2 regions of the Streptomyces sp. NPDC049687 genome follow, and region 2 is predicted to be linked to the other one. Evidence: riboswitches for the same ligand, from Rfam matches in the RefSeq annotation. Region 2 holds a riboswitch; the other holds the start of a gene.
The links. A riboswitch is a leader RNA that binds a small molecule or an ion and turns the genes downstream of it on or off. The one in region 2 is predicted to bind glycine.
Positions count from the first base shown of each region.

Region 1 (8,343 bases), on a different contig from region 2:
CCCACCATCCTGCATCTCGACATGGATGCCTTCTACGCCCAGGCGGAGCAGGCATCCAAGCCGAGTCTGCGCGGGAAAGCCGTGATCGTGGGCGGTCTCGGGCCGCGTGGCGTGGTGGCCACCGCCTCCTACGAGGCGCGGGCCTTCGGCGTCCACTCGGCGATGCCCATGGCCCAGGCGCGCCGGCTGGCTCCGAACGCCGCGTATCTCGTGCCGCGCTTCACCTTCTACCGGTCGATCAGCGATCAGGTGATGGGGCTGCTGCGGGCCCTGTCGCCGCTGGTGGAGCCGCTGAGCCTCGACGAGGCCTTCGTGGACCTGGAGGCCGGGGGAGCGGCCTGGGACAGCGAGTCGGCGCGGTTGGCCGGGATCCGGCTGCGAGCGGACATCCGGGCCTTCACGGGGCTCACGGGGTCGGTGGGGCTGGCCGCCTCGAAGATGCTCGCGAAGATCGCCTCCGAGCAGGCCAAACCCGACGGTCTGGTGCTCATCGAACCGGGGACGGAGCGGGCCCTCCTCGGGCCGATGTCGGTGCGGACCCTGCCGGGGGTCGGCCCGGCCACCGGCGACCATCTGCGGCGGGCCGGGATCACCACGGTCGACGAGCTGGCCGAGGCCGGTGAGGACGAGCTCGTGCGCCTGGTGGGCAAGGCGCACGGGCACGGGCTGTACGCGATGGCGCTGGCGCGCGACGACCGGCCCGTGGTGGCGGAGCGCGAGGCCAAGTCGGTGTCGGTCGAGGACACGTACGACATCGACATCCACGACCGGATCCGGGTGGAGCTGGAGGTGCGGCGGCTGGCGGAGCGGTGTGTGCGCAGGCTGCGGGGGTCCGGTCTGTCGGGGCGGACCATCGTGCTGAAGGTGCGGCGGTACGACTTCTCCACGCTCACCCGGTCAGAGACCCTGCGCGGGCCCACGGACGATCCGGTGGTGATACGGGAGGCGGCCGCCCGGCTGCTGGACTCCGTCGACACCACGGGCGGGGTGCGGCTGCTCGGGGTCGGCGTCAGCGGTCTGGCGGACTTCACGCAGGAGGACCTGTTCGCCCAGGCGGCGGAGGAGGAGCGGGCGGACGGAGCGGCCGAGGAGCAGCTTCCCGAGAAGCCGGCCGTTGCGGAGCCGGTGCCGGTCGAGCATCAGTGGCGCCCCGGGCATGACGTGGTCCACACCGAGCTGGGTCACGGCTGGGTGCAGGGCAGCGGGCTGGGCCGGGTCACCGTGCGGTTCGAGACGCCTGAGTCGGAGCCGGGGCGGGTGCGGACGTTCCGGGTGGACGATCCTGAGCTGGCGTCTGCGGACCCCTTGCCGCTGGTGCGGCGAAGACCGGGGGAGGGCCCCGGGGGCCTGGAGCCGACTTCTCAGGAACCAGGGCTGGATTCGGGAACACGGAGTGAGCATGATTCGTTACGCAGAGTGAATGGCTCGGGAGGTTCGGACCCGATGGGGTCGTTGACGACGGGGGAGTGGCATGGGACCGGAAGCGTATGGCGGGGCGTTCGTGAAAGCCGGTGAGGTGTCCGGGGGGCGGGAGGCCGAGATGCGGGGCGTGGTCGATCGGGTCACCCGATGGGCCGTACGGCGGGCGGATGTCGTCGGGTTGCTGCTCGTCGGGTCCTGTGCGCGGGGCTCGGCGCGCCCTGATTCGGACGTCGATCTCGTGCTGCTCGTGGAGGAACCGGACCTGTACACCGCCGACGGCGGCTGCGTCCGGGAGCTGGACCTGGGGGAAGTGGTCCGGGTGCGGGCGTGGGGGCCCGTCACCGAGGTGCGGCACGTCACGGGCTCCGGACTGGAGGTCGAGTTGGGGGTCACGTCCGCGGACTGGGCGCGAACCGATCCCGTCGACGCCGGTACCTGTCGGGTCGTCACGGATGGCGCCCGTGTGCTGCACGACCCGTGCGGGGTACTCGCCGCTCTCATACGGGCCTGTGCCTGAAGCGGTCAGGTCTCGTCGGTGCCCGCCAGCCTGCCGAAGTCGTGGTCGGGGAGAGGGGAAGGAGCGGCCACGTCCAGGCCGTAGTGGTGGTAGAGCTGGAGCTCCTGCTCCGGGGAGAGGTGGCGGCCCACACCGAAGTCGGGGGCGTCCCTGATCAGGGCCCGGTCGAAGGGGACGCGCAGAGTGCCGTCCACCAGTTCGCTGGGCTCCAGGGGGACGAAGGCGTCCCGGGAGAACAGGCCGGTGCGTATGGCCGCCCACTCCGGCACACCCGTAGCGTCGTCGAGGTAGACCTCGTCGATGGTGCCGATCTTGGTGCCGTTGCGGTCGAACGCCTTGCGGCCGATCAGGTTGCGCGGATCGATGTCGGTCTGCACGGGCCCTCCACTTGGTCGCAACTCATCCGTAAGCACTACAAAAGAGCACATTGGGACGAGCGGCCACTCGAGGAGGCCCCGTTGACCTCGCTGATAGTCTGACAACGGCTGCTGACCCCGTGCGGGAGAGTCCTCCGAAGACCGTCGGAGGCGCCGAAGGAGCAAATCCTCCCCGGAATCTCTCAGGCCCACGTACCGCGCGGACGAGGTCACTCTGGAAAGCAGGGCGGATGTCGACGGCGTCGACGGCTTCCGTCCTCACCGACGGTGAAAGCCGGCCGCCCCAGTGGCGGTCGGTGAAGCTCTCAGGTTGAGATGACAGAGGGGGAGGCCGTCCGGGCACCCGCGCCGTGGTGCCCCTCGAAGGTCGCGTCAGACCAGGAGGCCTCAGCAATGACCGCCGATCGCATTCCGCTCACCGAGCTCGAACAGGGCATCCCCTTCGAGCAGCGCCACATCGGGCCCGACCAGGAGGCGCGGGCCAAGATGCTCGCGCACGTCGGATACGGCTCGCTCGACGAACTCACCACCGCCGCGGTCCCGGACGTGATCAAGAACGCCGACGCGCTGGACCTGCCCAACGCGCGCACCGAGGCCGAGGTCCTGGCGGAGCTGCGGTCGCTGGCCGACCGCAACCAGGTCCTCGACTCGATGATCGGGCTCGGGTACTACGGGACCTTCACGCCGCCGGTGATCCTGCGCAACGTCATGGAGAACCCGGCCTGGTACACGGCCTACACGCCCTACCAGCCGGAGATCTCGCAGGGCCGGCTCGAGGCGCTGCTGAACTTCCAGACCATGGTCGCCGACCTGACCGGGCTGCCCACCTCCGGTGCCTCGCTGCTCGACGAGGGCACGGCCGCCGCCGAGGCGGTGGCCCTGTCCCGGCGGATGGGGAAGAACAAGAAGGGCCTCTTCCTGGTCGACGCGGATGTGCTGCCGCAGACCATCGCGGTGATCGAGACCCGCGCCGAGCCGGCGGGCGTGGAGGTCGTGGTCGCCGACCTCGCCGAAGGAATTCCGGCAGACATCGCCGCGCGGGAGATCAACGGCGTGCTGCTGCAGTATCCGGGCGCCTCCGGGGCGGTACGCGACATCAAGGCCGTGATCGACCAGGCGCACGAGCTCGGCGCGCTCGTCACCGTCGCCGCCGACCTGCTCGCGCTGACGCTGCTGAAGTCGCCCGGTGAGCTGGGGGCGGACATCGCGGTGGGGACGACTCAGCGCTTCGGCGTGCCGATGGGATTCGGTGGACCGCACGCGGGCTACATGGCCGTGCACGAGAAGTTCGCGCGCAGCCTGCCCGGGCGGCTCGTCGGGGTGTCCGTCGACGCCGACGGGCACAAGGCCTACCGGCTCGCGCTGCAGACGCGTGAGCAGCACATCCGGCGGGAGAAGGCCACCAGCAACATCTGCACGGCGCAGGTGCTGCTCGCGGTGATGGCCGGGATGTACGCCGTCTACCACGGGCCCGACGGGCTGCGGGCGATCGCGCGACGGACGCACCGGTACGCCTCGATCCTGGCCGCCGGGCTCGCGGCCGGCGGAGTCGAGGTCGTGCACGGCTCCTACTTCGACACGCTGACCGTGCGGGTGCCCGGGAAGGCCGTCGAGGTCGTCGCCGCCGCCCGGGAGCACGGGGTCAACCTGCGCCTCGTCGACGCCGACCAGGTGTCGGTCGCCTGCGACGAGACGACGGCGAGGGCCCAGGTGGCCGCCGTATGGGCCGCCTTCGGGGTGGACGGGGACATCGAGGCGCTCGACGCGGTCGCCGCGGAGGCGCTGCCGGCCGGGCTGCTGCGTTCCGACGCGATCCTGACGCACCCCGTGTTCCACCAGCACCGTTCCGAGACCGCGATGCTGCGCTATCTGCGCCGGCTCGCCGACCGGGACTACGCGCTCGACCGGGGCATGATCCCGCTGGGCTCCTGCACCATGAAGCTCAACGCGACCACCGAGATGGAGCCGGTCACCTGGCCCGAGTTCGGGCAGCTGCACCCCTTCGCGCCCGCCGAGCAGGCGGAGGGCTACCTCACGATCATCGGTGAGCTCGAGGAGCGGCTCGCCGAGGTCACCGGATACGACAAGGTGTCGCTGCAGCCGAACGCCGGGTCGCAGGGCGAGCTGGCCGGGCTGCTGGCCGTGCGCGGATACCACCGGGCCAACGGCGACGAGCAGCGGACCGTGTGTCTGATCCCGTCCTCCGCGCACGGGACGAACGCCGCGAGCGCCGTCATGGCCGGCATGAAGGTCGTCGTCGTGAAGACCGCCGAGGACGGTGAGATCGACGTCGAGGACCTGCGGACGAAGATCGAACGGCACCGGGACGAGCTGGCGGTGCTGATGATCACGTACCCGTCGACGCACGGGGTGTTCGAGGAGCACGTCGCCGACATCTGCGCCCAGGTGCACGAGGCGGGCGGGCAGGTGTACGTCGACGGCGCCAACCTCAACGCGCTGGTGGGGCTGGCCAGGCCGGGGCACTTCGGCGGTGACGTCTCGCACCTGAACCTGCACAAGACGTTCTGCATCCCGCACGGCGGCGGTGGTCCGGGGGTCGGGCCGGTGGCCGTACGGTCGCACCTCGCGCCGTATCTGCCGAACCACCCGCTGCAGCCCGCCGCCGGGCCCGAGACGGGTGTGGGGCCGATCTCGGCGGCGCCCTGGGGTTCCGCGGGGATCCTGCCGATCTCCTGGGCCTATGTGCGGCTGATGGGCGGAGAGGGGCTGACGCGGGCCACGCAGGTGGCGGTGCTCAGCGCCAACTACATCGCCAAGCGGCTCGAGCCGCACTACCCGGTGCTCTACACCGGCCCGGGCGGGCTGGTCGCGCACGAGTGCATCATCGACCTGCGACCGCTGACCAAGGCCACCGGGGTGAGCGTCGACGACGTCGCCAAGCGGCTGATCGACTACGGTTTCCACGCGCCGACGATGTCGTTCCCGGTGGCCGGGACGCTGATGATCGAGCCGACCGAGTCGGAGGACATCATCGAGCTGGACCGGTTCTGCGAGGCGATGATCGCGATTCGCGCGGAGATCGAGAAGGTCGGTTCGGGCGAGTGGCCGGCCGAGGACAACCCGCTCCGCCAGGCCCCGCACACCGCGGCCGCGCTCGGTGGCGAGTGGGAGCACGCGTACACGCGTGAGGAGGCCGTCTTCCCGGCCGGGGTGTCCGCCGCCGACAAGTACTGGCCGCCGGTGCGCCGGATCGACCAGGCCTTCGGCGACCGGAACCTGGTCTGCTCGTGCCCGCCGCTGGACACGTACGAGGACTGAGCGGGCACGGACACAGAGCAGAGCCCCGTCCCTCGTGGACGGGGCTCTGTGTCCGTCTAGACGGCCAGGGAGACCTCCGTCGACTTGATCAGTGCGACCACGTCGGAGCCGACGAAGAGGCCGAGGTCGGTGGCCGCCTCCTTGGTGATCACCGCGGTGAGGCCGGTGAGCGTGCCGGGCAGCTGGTTGCGGATCGAGAGGCCGTCGACCCGGCCGGTGGCCAGCGAGACCTCCGTCGCCTTCAGCAGAGCCCGGACGGCGCTTCCCGGGGTGAGGGCGAGGTGCTCCACGGACTCCAGGGTGATGGCCGCGGTGAGTTCCTGACCGCCGTCCAGGCGGATCTTGACGGTGGCCATGACCTCGCCGGGGTGGACGGCGGTGACGGTGCCGGGCAGCTGGTTGCGGATGCTCAGGGTCATGGGAACCCACGGTAGGGCCCCGAGCGGCTCATGCCGGGTATGCGTGGGTCTGCGTCGCCTTGACCGTCGCCCAGACCGCGGTGCCCGGGTGCAGATCGAGTTCCGCCGCGGCGACGGTGGTGAGGTCTGCGGCGAGCGGGAGTTCGCCGGTGAGGTCGGCGCGGATCTGGTCGCCGTGGGTCTCCAGGCCGACGACCTCGCAGCGCCACAGGTTGCGGGCGCTGGAGCCCGTAGGGCGTTCGCGGTGGAGGGTGACCGCGCTCGGCGGGAAGGCGACGAAGGCGGGGCCGGACAGGACTTCCGTGGTGGTGATGGCCGGGCCGGTCTCCAGGCGGACCGTGTGGCCGTCCGAGCGGCCTCGGTAGAGGTTCAGGCCGACCAGTTGGGCGATGTAGTCGGTGCGCGGGTGGCGGGCGATGTCGGACGGGGTGCCCTCCTGGACGACCCGGCCGTCCTCCACGACGACCAGGCGGTCGGCGAGGACCATCGCGTCCAGCGGGTCGTGGGTGACGAGGACGGCGACCGCCTCGAACTCGGCCAGATGGCGGCGGAGCTGGGCGCGTACCTCCAGCCGGGTACGGGCGTCCAGGGCGGCGAGGGGCTCGTCCAAGAGCAGCAGCCGGGGGTGGGTGGCGAGGGCGCGGGCGAGGGCGACGCGCTGGGCCTGGCCGCCGGAGAGCCGGCGGGGCTTGGCGCCGGCGAGCGCGGCGAGGCCCATGCGGTCCAGCCACTCGGCCGCCCGGGCGCGGGCCTGCGCCTTGCCGGCACCGCGGCAGCGCGGGCCGAACGCGACGTTGTCCAGGGCGGTGAGGTGGGGGAACAGCAGGTAGTCCTGGAAGACCACGCCGACCGGGCGGGACTCGGGCGGCGTACGCTCCAGGGCCCTACCGTCCAGGCGGAGGTGACCGCCGGTGAGGGGAACGAGTCCGGCGAGGGCGCGCAGGGCGGTGGTCTTGCCCGCGCCGTTGGGGCCGAGCAGGGCGAGGACGTCGCCGGGGGCGGCGGTGAGGGAGACGTCGAGGCGGAAGGCGCCGCGGTCGACGAGAAGACGGGCGTCCAGGCCCTGGCGCGCGATCCCGGTCCCGAGGACACCTTTCCGCACGGTGCTCATGACGCCGTCGTCCAGCGGTCCCGCAGTCCGGCGAGAACGGCGATCGAGACGGCCAGCAGGACCAGGCTGAGGGCGATCGCGGCCTCCGGTTCGCTTTGCAGAGCGAGGTAGACGGCCAGCGGCATGGTCTGCGTACGGCCCGGGAAGTTGCCAGCGAAGGTGATCGTCGCGCCGAACTCGCCCAGGGCGCGGGCCCAGGCCAGGACGGCGCCCGCCGCGATGCCCGGAGCGATCAGGGGGAGCGTGACACGGCGGAAGGCGGTGAAGCGGGAGGCGCCGAGGGTGGTGGCCGCCTCCTCGTAGCGCGGGTCGGCGGCCCGCAGCGTGCCCTCCACGCTGATGACGAGAAACGGCATCGCCACGAACGTCTCCGCGACCACCACGCCGGCCGTGGTGAACGGGAGCGTGATCCCGAACCAGGAGTCCAGCCACTGACCCACGACACCGTTGCGGCCCAGGGCGAGGAGAAGGGCCACGCCTCCCACCACCGGGGGCAGGACCAGCGGAAGGGTCACCAGGGCGCGGACCAGGCCCCGGCCGGGGAACTCCGTCCGGGCGAGGACCCAGGCCAGCGGAACCCCGATCACCAGGCTCACCGCCGTCGCCGCCGTGGCACAGACCAGGGAGAGCCGCAGCGCCTGCCAGACCTCGTCACTGGTCAGCTGCTCGGGCATGCTGTGCCAGGGGGCCCGGACGAGGAGCGCGATCACCGGGAGCAGCAGGAACGCGAGGCCGAGCAGGGCGGGCAGCAGCAGGGGGAGCGGGACGCCCGTGCGGACGCGGACGCGCCGCGGGCCGCCTTCCAGGGGGTCCGCGGCGGCCGGCCGCACGGGTGGGGTCACGGCTTGAGGAACCCGGCGTCGGCCAGGACCTTCTGGCCCTCGGCGGAACGGACCAGGGCGATGAAGGCCTTGGCCGCCTCGGCGTTCGGGGCGTCCTTCAGCAGGGCGATCGGGTAGTCGTTGACGGCGTCGGCCGACTCGGGGAACTCCACGCCCTCCACCTTGTCACCGGCCGCGCGCACGTCCGTCCTGTACACGACCGCCGCATCGGCCTCCTTCAGCTCGACCTTGGTCAGGGCGCTCTTGACGTCCTGTTCGTAGGAGACCGGGGTGAGCTTGAGGCCGCCTGCCTCCAGGGCCTTTTGGGCGGCGGCGCCGCACGGCACCGTCTTGTCGCACAGGACCACCTTCAGGCCGGACTTGGTGAGGTCCTTCA
Region 1 covers NZ_JBITLN010000011.1:8,927-17,269, forward strand. The annotation lists gene ACIBVL_RS30105 (DNA polymerase IV) at 1-1,515, shown strand, start outside; gene ACIBVL_RS30110 (nucleotidyltransferase domain-containing protein) at 1,502-1,939, shown strand; gene ACIBVL_RS30115 (PRC-barrel domain-containing protein) at 1,945-2,316, opposite strand; glycine riboswitch at 2,429-2,524, shown strand; gene gcvP (aminomethyl-transferring glycine dehydrogenase) at 2,710-5,595, shown strand; gene ACIBVL_RS30125 (molybdopterin-binding protein) at 5,652-6,014, opposite strand; gene ACIBVL_RS30130 (ABC transporter ATP-binding protein) at 6,043-7,125, opposite strand; gene ACIBVL_RS30135 (ABC transporter permease) at 7,122-7,967, opposite strand; gene modA (molybdate ABC transporter substrate-binding protein) at 7,964-8,343, opposite strand, start outside.
Region 1: linked by a shared signal. The riboswitch ahead of gcvP (aminomethyl-transferring glycine dehydrogenase) and the one ahead of gcvT (glycine cleavage system aminomethyltransferase GcvT) in region 2 are both predicted to bind glycine.

Region 2 (8,343 bases):
CAGCCGCCGAAAGGGAACTACTTGTTCAGAACGGGGTACAGCGGGTGCCTGTCGGCCAGGGCCTTGACCCGTGCCTTCAGCGACTCGGCGTCGTAGGACGGCTTCAGCGCCTCGGCGATCACATCCGCCACCTCCGCGAAGTCCTCGGCCGTGAAGCCGCGGGTCGCGAGGGCCGGCGTGCCGATCCGGAGACCGGAGGTGACCATCGGCGGGCGCGGGTCGTTCGGGACGGCGTTGCGGTTGACCGTGATGCCGACCTCGTGCAGGCGGTCCTCGGCCTGCTGACCGTCCAGCTCGGACTCGCGCAGGTCGACGAGGATGAGGTGGACGTCGGTGCCGCCGGAGAGGACGTTCACGCCGGCCTCCCGGGCGTCCGCCGCCGTCAGGCGCTCGGCGAGGATCCGCGCACCGTCCACCGTACGGCGCTGGCGCTCCCTGAAGTCCTCCGAGGCCGCCACCTTGAAGGAGACCGCCTTCGCCGCGATCACGTGCTCCAGGGGACCGCCCTGGAAGCCCGGGAAGACGGACGAGTTCAGCTTCTTCGCGAAGTCCTTCTTGGCGAGGATGACGCCGCCGCGGGGGCCGCCGAGGGTCTTGTGCGTGGTGGAGGTGACCACGTGCGCGTGCTCGACGGGGTTCGGGTGCAGGCCGGCCGCGACCAGGCCCGCGAAGTGCGCCATGTCCACCCACAGGTACGCCTCGACCTCGTCGGCGATCCGGCGGAACTCCGCGAAGTCCAGCTGCCGCGGATACGCCGACCAGCCGGCGATGATCACCTTGGGGCGGTGCTCCTTGGCGAGCTTCTCGACCTCGGCCATGTCGACCAGGCCGGTCCCGGCGTCCACGTGGTACGCGACCACGTTGAACTGCTTGCCGGAGAAGTTCAGCCGCATCCCGTGGGTCAGATGGCCGCCGTGCGCCAGGTCCAGGCCCAGGATGGTGTCGCCGGGCTGGGCCAGCGCGAACAGGGCCGCCTGGTTGGCGGAGGCACCCGAGTGCGGCTGGACGTTGGCGTACTCGGCGCCGAACAGCTCCTTGATCCGGTCGATCGCGATCTGCTCGGCCACGTCGACGTGCTCGCAGCCGCCGTAGTAGCGGCGGCCCGGGTAGCCCTCGGCGTACTTGTTGGTCAGGACCGAGCCCTGCGCCTCCATCACCGCGAGCGGAGCGAAGTTCTCCGAGGCGATCATCTCGAGCGTGGACTGCTGGCGGTTCAGCTCGGCGTCGACCGCGGCGGCGATCTCCGGGTCGAGCTCGTGCAGGGGCGTGTTCAGAACAGTCATGTGGGTCCTCAGCCGGCGGTGAAGGCGGTGTACTCGTCGGCGGAGAGCAGCTCCTCCGGCTCGCCCGCGACGCGTACCTTGAACAGCCAGCCGCCCTCGAAGGGGGCGGAGTTCACGAGCGCCGGGTCGTCGACGACGTCCTGGTTGACCTCGACGACCTCGCCGTCCACCGGCGAGTACAGGTCGCTGACCGACTTGGTCGACTCCAGCTCACCGCAGGACTCGCCCGCGGTCACCGTGGAGCCGGCCTCCGGGAGCTGGACGAAGACCACGTCGCCGAGCGCGTTGGCCGCGTGCTCCGTGATGCCGACCGTCGAGACGCCGTCCTCGGCGGCCGACAGCCACTCGTGCTCCTTGCTGTAGCGCAGCTGCTGGGGGTTGCTCATGGCCTGAATTCTCCTGTACGCGGGAGTGTGCTGATGAAGGGGGGACTACGGAACACGTGCGTGAGCAGCGGAAATGTGCGCAGGGTCACGCGCACCCACCGCTGTCAGTCTCTACTTCCGGCGCTTGTAGAAGGGCAGCGCCACGACCTCGTAGGGCTCGTGACTGCCCCGGATGTCCACGCCGACGCCCGGCGTGCCCGGCGCCGCGTGGGCGGCGTCGACGTACGCCATAGCGATCGGTTTGCCCAGCGTGGGGGAGGGGGCGCCGGAGGTGACCTCGCCGATCACCTCGCCGCCCGCGACGACCGCGTACCCGGCGCGCGGCACCCGGCGGCCCTCGGCGACCAGGCCGACCAGCACGCGCGGCGGGTTCTGCGCCGCACGCCCGGCCGCCTCGGCGAGCGCCTCGCGCCCGACGAAGTCGCCCTCCTTCTCGAACTTCACGACCCGGCCGAGCCCCGCGTCGAAGGGCGTCAACGACGTGCTCAGCTCGTGCCCGTACAGCGGCATGCCCGCCTCCAGACGCAGCGTGTCCCGGCAGGACAGACCGCAGGGGACGAGACCGGCACCCTCGCCGGCCTTGGTCAGCGCCTGCCACAGCTCGACCGCGTGCTCCGGCTTCACGAACAGCTCGAAGCCGTCCTCGCCGGTGTATCCGGTGCGCGCGATCAGCGCGGGGACTCCGGCGACGGTGCCGGGCAGGCCCGCGTAGTACCTCAGGCCGTCGAGGTCGGCGATGGGGGCACCTCCCGGATCGAGCGAAGTCGAGACTCTGGGGGAGAGCGCCTTGACGATCGCCGGCGAGTTCGGGCCCTGGACGGCGATCAGGGCGTAGGCGTCCCGGTCGTCGCGCACCTGGGCGTCGAAGCCCTCGGCGCGCTCGGTCAGGGCGTCCAGCACCACCTGGGCGTTGGAGGCGTTGGCGACCACCATGTACTCGGTCTCGGCGAGCCGGTAGACGATCAGGTCGTCCAGGATGCCGCCGTCGGCCCGGCAGATCATGGTGTAGCGGGCGCGGCCCACGCCCACCGAGGCGATGTCGCCGACGAGGGCGAAGTTCAGCAGGGCGGCCGCCTGCGGACCGGTCACGGTGATCTCACCCATGTGGGAGAGGTCGAAGAGCCCGGCCTTCGTACGGACGGCGTTGTGCTCGTCGCGCTCGGAGCCGTAGCGAAGGGGCATGTCCCAGCCGGCGAAGTCGGTCATCGTCGCGCCGAGCGAGCGATGCAGGGCATCGAGCGCGGTACGACGGATTTCGGTACTGCTCATCGGACGGTCGTCTCCCAGGGCAATGACGGGCGAGGTCGTTCCTCCCCATCTGTCATCGGAACCTGAGAGGTTCGCCATGACCACGAACGTGACCACGGTTTGCACCTTGGGTGGGGCCACCGCAGACGGCGGCCCGCTTTTCAGATGTGCCTCGCCCGCGCGGTAACGGGGCCTGAGAGATTCAAGGGAGGGACTTGCTCCTTCGGCGCCCCGGCGAAACTGCTGCTGGGGACTCTCCCGCGCGGATTCAAACGGCCGGTATGCAGTTGGCGCGCACATCATTGCACGCATCGCCCGTCCACGGCAGGGCGGCATCTGTAACCGGGCTGTGGCAGGACGCGCACGAAATGGCGAGACAGCGGGTATTACCTTCTCTTTACACTTGACGGGCATGGGATCTCCGAGCCCCAGGGGAGGACGATCACGGTGAACAGGACCACGGCGTACGCCACGACCACGGGCATCGCACTGCCGAAGCAGCCCGCCGTCCCGGCCCGCGACCAGTGCGCCGAGCGCCCGGCACCCGTCGTCCGCGACCTGCGCGAGCGGGCCGGCCACAGCCCGCACGGCCTGCTCTTCGGCCCGCGTGACCTGGTCGTCGTCACGGGCTTGCCCGGCAGCGGCAAGTCCACGCTCATGCGGCGCGCGGTCCGTGGCATCCGTATCGACTCCCAGGACACCCGCGACCGCTGGGACGCCCGCGCCCCGCGCTTCCTGCCCTACGCCGTCTACCGCCCCCTGGTCCGCCTCGCCCACTACGCCGGACTGCGCCGCGCCCTGCGCACCGGCGAGGGTGTCGTCGTCCACGACTGCGGTACGCAGACCTGGGTGCGCGACTGGCTGGCCCGCGAGGCCCGCCGCCGCGGCGGCACCCTGCACCTGCTGCTCCTCGACGTCAGCCCGGACACGGCGATCGAGGGCCAGCGCGAGCGCGGCCGGGGCGTCTCCCGGTACGCGTTCCTGCGCCACCGCAGGGCCGCCGCCCGCCTCATCCGCTCGGCGGAGAAGGGCCGACTGCCCGCGGGTATCGGCTCGGTGGTCCTGCTCGACCGTCCCGCGGCGGACACCCTGAGCCGGATCGCCTTCACGGGCTGAGCCCCACCGACCCCGGCAAGCGGGACTCCAAGGGCCGAGGAAAGTCCCCCGACACCCGCTAGCCTTTCAGCCACAGCAGCGGTTCCCAGCAGGCGGTAGGCAGATGGACTTCCCCCCGGCGGACTTCCCGGTCTCCCCGGACTTCCCGGCGCAAGCACACCCCCACCCGCACGGCGGATGGCCCGGCAACGAGCTGGAGGAGGTGCTCTCCGCCTCCCTCGGCGTGCCCGGCGCGGGCGGACGCATCGTGGAGGTGCTCGGCCGCAGCTTCGTCTGGGTGCCCCTGCCCAGCGGCGGCGGCCCGCACAGCGGCCCCCTCGACCTGCCGACGCTGGAGCTCGAGGGCCAGGCGTACGTGCCGGTGTTCAGCTCCGAGGAGCAGTTCCGGCAGGTCGTCGGCTCCCACATGTCGTTCACGATCGCCCCGGCCGTCGAGTTCGCCCGCGGCTTGCCTCCGCAGGTCGGCATCCTCGTCAACCCGGACGGAGTCGTGGGCATCCCGTTGCCGCCGCCGGCCGTGGCCGAGCTGTGCCGGGCCGGCCGCACCGTGCTGGACGGCCCCGCGAGCGGCGGCCGAGTCCGCCTCTTCGAACCCGACTGGCAGGACGACCCGGTGGACTTCCTCTCCGCCGCCTCCGCCGAGTTCGAGACGACGGGCGTGGTCCTCACGGCCCGCCGCTGCCTCGCCGTCGTCGAAACGGCCGACCCCGTCATGTTCGTGGGCGTCGAGGTCACCCACCTGGACGGCGACCTCCGCGAACTCCCCCTCGACGCCCTGGGCCGGGCGATGGGCCGGGTCCCGGTCAAGTGGCCCGTCAACCTCATCCTCCTGGACGTGGCCCAGGACCCGGTGGCCGAGTGGATGAGGGAACGCGTCCGCCCCTTCTACACGCGCTGAGGGGCCCCTCCAGGGCGCGGGGCCGTATCGATGTGCGGCTCCGCCGCCGGGCGCGACCGGCCACACACGACCCGCACTCGCGAACGCACAACGGGTCCCGGGCTCCAGGGCGCTTAAGCTGGACTCCGACGCGGGGCAAGACAGAAGAAGGGGCGGTAAACGGTGAGCGCCAGCGGCATCGCGGCCGGACAGGTCGAACACATGCTGCGCCAGGTCACACCCGGGCGCTACGACGCCTACGAGGCTCTCCTGCGCGCGCTCGCGACCCCCGCCTCCGGCCAGGTCTGGATGCTCCTGTGGCACGGCCAGGCCGGTTCCCCGGACGCCCAGTACGGGAACATGGAGGTCGACGGCCACGGTTACGCCCCCTGCGTCACCTCCGCCCAGGAACTGAGCGCCAGCGGCTGGAACCGCTCGTACGAGGTGATCGACGGAGTGGACGTGGCCCGCACGCTCTACCCCGACCACTACGGCCTCTGGCTGAACCCGCACGCGCCGGGCGGCGGCGTCGGCATCCCCTGGCTGGATCTGCGCCGCATCGCGACGGGCCTGGACCGTCAGCCCGCCGGCCCCCTCCGCCTCTCCGAACCCGGCATCGAGATCCCCCAGTTCTACGCCCTGCTCGCGCAGAACGCCCACCGCACCCCTGCGGTGCGCGCGTTGCGCCGCGCCTGGGTTCAGCCCGCCCTGGGCGCGCCCTATCTCGCCATCGGGCTCGACGTGTACGACACCTCGCCGCCGGCCGTGGACGCCGTACGGGCGATGATGCAGCAGTCGATCGGGGCCGTACCGGACGGGCTGCCGGTGTCGACGGTCGCCATGACCGACGAGCACGACCCGGTCGTGATGTGGATGCGCGCCAACGCCCGCCCGTTCTACGACCGTGAGGCCCACGTCCCCGCCGCACCGGCGCAGGCGCCCGCGGGCGGGTACGGCTACCCGCCCACCGGTCGTTACTGAAACCGGGCAATCCGCGTACCCCGGACATGAGTCGGGTGCGCGCGACCGTGTCGCCCCCGGACATCGTCGTCCCCTCGTTCCGCGTGTTCACCCGGAGATCTTCGCGCGTAGATGACGACGATAGATACGGTTCCGGGTAGTTGTGTCCGGTTACGTCGCCGTCCGCCCCCCGTTACCCATCGTCCGGATAACGGAATCCCTTTACCCGCATCACGTTTACGCATCCTTTCGCCGCCAACTCTGGCTACAGATCGCCAAAGCGTTGAAGACTCCCGGTCCAGGGGACTTCGTCCCTGTGTACGACGGACGATCACGCCGCCACAGCGGCAAGTGTGGGCCGGCCACCGCCGGTTGAGAGGGGTCCCTGCCAGATGACGGCACCATTGCACGAGCCGACCGCGGAAGCGGCCCCGAGCGCGGCCGACGAAGCGGCGGTCGCCACCGCCGGCGCCAAGGCCGTTCAGGGCCGTTCCCTGGGCCGGATCGCCTGGGAGCGCCTCAAGCGGGACAAGCTCGCCCTGACGGGCGGCATCGTGGTGCTCGTCCTGGTCGTGGTGGCGGTGCTCGCCCCGGTCCTCACCAACCTGCTCGGCCAGGACCCGAACGAGTATCACGAGAACCTCATCGACCCGCTGTTCGGCACCCCGACCGGCTCCCTCGGCGGCATCAGCGGCGACCACCTTCTCGGCGTCGAACCCGTCAACGGCCGCGACATCCTCGCGCGCGTCCTCTACGGCGCCCGGATCTCGCTGCTGGTCGGCTTCCTCTCCGCCATCGTCGCGGTCATCCTCGGCACCGTCCTCGGCATCCTCGCCGGCTTCTTCGGCGGCTGGGTCGACTCCGTGGTCAGCCGCGTCATGGACGGTCTGCTCGCCTTCCCCCAGCTGCTGTTCATCATCGCGCTGGTCTCCGTCATGCCGAGCAACCTGCTGGGGCTCACCGGTTCCAGCGTGCGCGTCTTCGTGATGATCGTGGTCATCGGCTTCTTCGGCTGGCCGTACATCGGACGCGTGGTGCGCGGTCAGACCCTTTCACTGCGCGAGCGCGAGTACGTGGAGGCCGCCCGCTCCCTGGGCGCCGGGCGGCTGTACATCCTCTTCAAGGAACTGCTGCCCAACCTCGTCGCCCCGATCGTCGTCTACACGACGATGATGATCCCCACCAACATCCTCACCGAGGCGGCCCTCAGCTTCCTGGGCGTGGGCGTCAAGCCCCCCACCGCCTCATGGGGCCAGATGCTCTCGAGCGCGATCGACTACTACGAGTCCGACCCCATGTACATGGTGGTCCCGGGTGTGGCGATCTTCATCACCGTGCTGGCCTTCAACCTCTTCGGCGACGGCGTGCGGGACGCGCTCGACCCGAAGGGATCCCGGTGACCCACCGGACCACCGAGCCACCCGCACCGCCGCACCACACCCGCACGACAGCCGCACCCCAGACGTTCCCGTGGCATCGACACGGGGTCTCTCATCTATCCGGAGGATCCGAGATCGTGACTACCCAACGCACCTCAGGGCGGCGGAAGCAGGCGTTTGCCGCTGCCGCCGCGGTCGCCGCGCTGCTGACCACTGCGGCGTGCGGCGGCGGTGACAGTGACAGCGGCAAGGGTTCGGCCAACGGCGCCGCCGGCTACAACGCCGCGGTCGAGAAGGTCGCCCAGGCCTCCCTCGCCAAGAAGGGCGGCACGCTGAAGTTCGGCGGTGCCCAGGACGCCGACTTCTGGGACACCACGCGCGGTTACTACGGCTTCATGTGGAACTTCGCGCGCTACTACAGCCGTCAGCTCGTCACCAACAAGGCCGCGCCGGGCCAGGCCGGCTCCGAGCTCACCCCGGACCTCGCCACCGGTCTCGCCAAGGTCACGGACGACGGCAAGACCTACACGTACACCCTGCGTGACGGCAGCACGTGGGAGGACGGCAAGCCGATCACGTCCAAGGACGTCAAGTACGGCATCGAGCGCGTGTGGGCGCAGGACGTGCTGTCCGGCGGCCCGACGTACCTGAAGGACATCCTCGACCCCAAGGGCGAGTACAAGGGTCCCTACAAGGACACCTCCAAGGACAAGCTCGGTCTGAAGGCGATCGACACGCCCGACGACAAGACGATCGTCTTCCACCTCCCGGAGGCCAACTCGGACTTCGAGGACATCCTCTCCCTGGTCTCGGCCTCCCCGGTCCGCCAGGACAAGGACACCAAGGCCAAGTACACGCTGCACCCGTTCTCCTCGGGGCCGTACAAGTTCCAGTCCTACACCCCGGGCAAGGACCTCACCCTGGTCCGGAACACCGCGTGGAAGCAGTCCTCGGACCCCGTCCGCAAGGCCTACCCGGACAAGATCACCGTTCAGTTCTTCTCGGACGCCAACCAGCTCGACCAGCGTCTGATCAACGGTGACATCGACCTCGACATCAACCAGACCGGCATGTCGCCGCAGGGCCGCACCACC
Region 2 covers NZ_JBITLN010000028.1:13,418-21,760, reverse strand. The annotation lists gene glyA (serine hydroxymethyltransferase) at 18-1,283, opposite strand; gene gcvH (glycine cleavage system protein GcvH) at 1,292-1,669, opposite strand; gene gcvT (glycine cleavage system aminomethyltransferase GcvT) at 1,781-2,938, opposite strand; glycine riboswitch at 3,089-3,188, opposite strand; gene ACIBVL_RS42045 (AAA family ATPase) at 3,365-4,033, shown strand; gene ACIBVL_RS42040 (enhanced serine sensitivity protein SseB) at 4,137-4,931, shown strand; gene ACIBVL_RS42035 (enhanced serine sensitivity protein SseB C-terminal domain-containing protein) at 5,094-5,891, shown strand; gene ACIBVL_RS42030 (ABC transporter permease) at 6,263-7,270, shown strand; gene ACIBVL_RS42025 (ABC transporter substrate-binding protein) at 7,387-8,343, shown strand, end outside.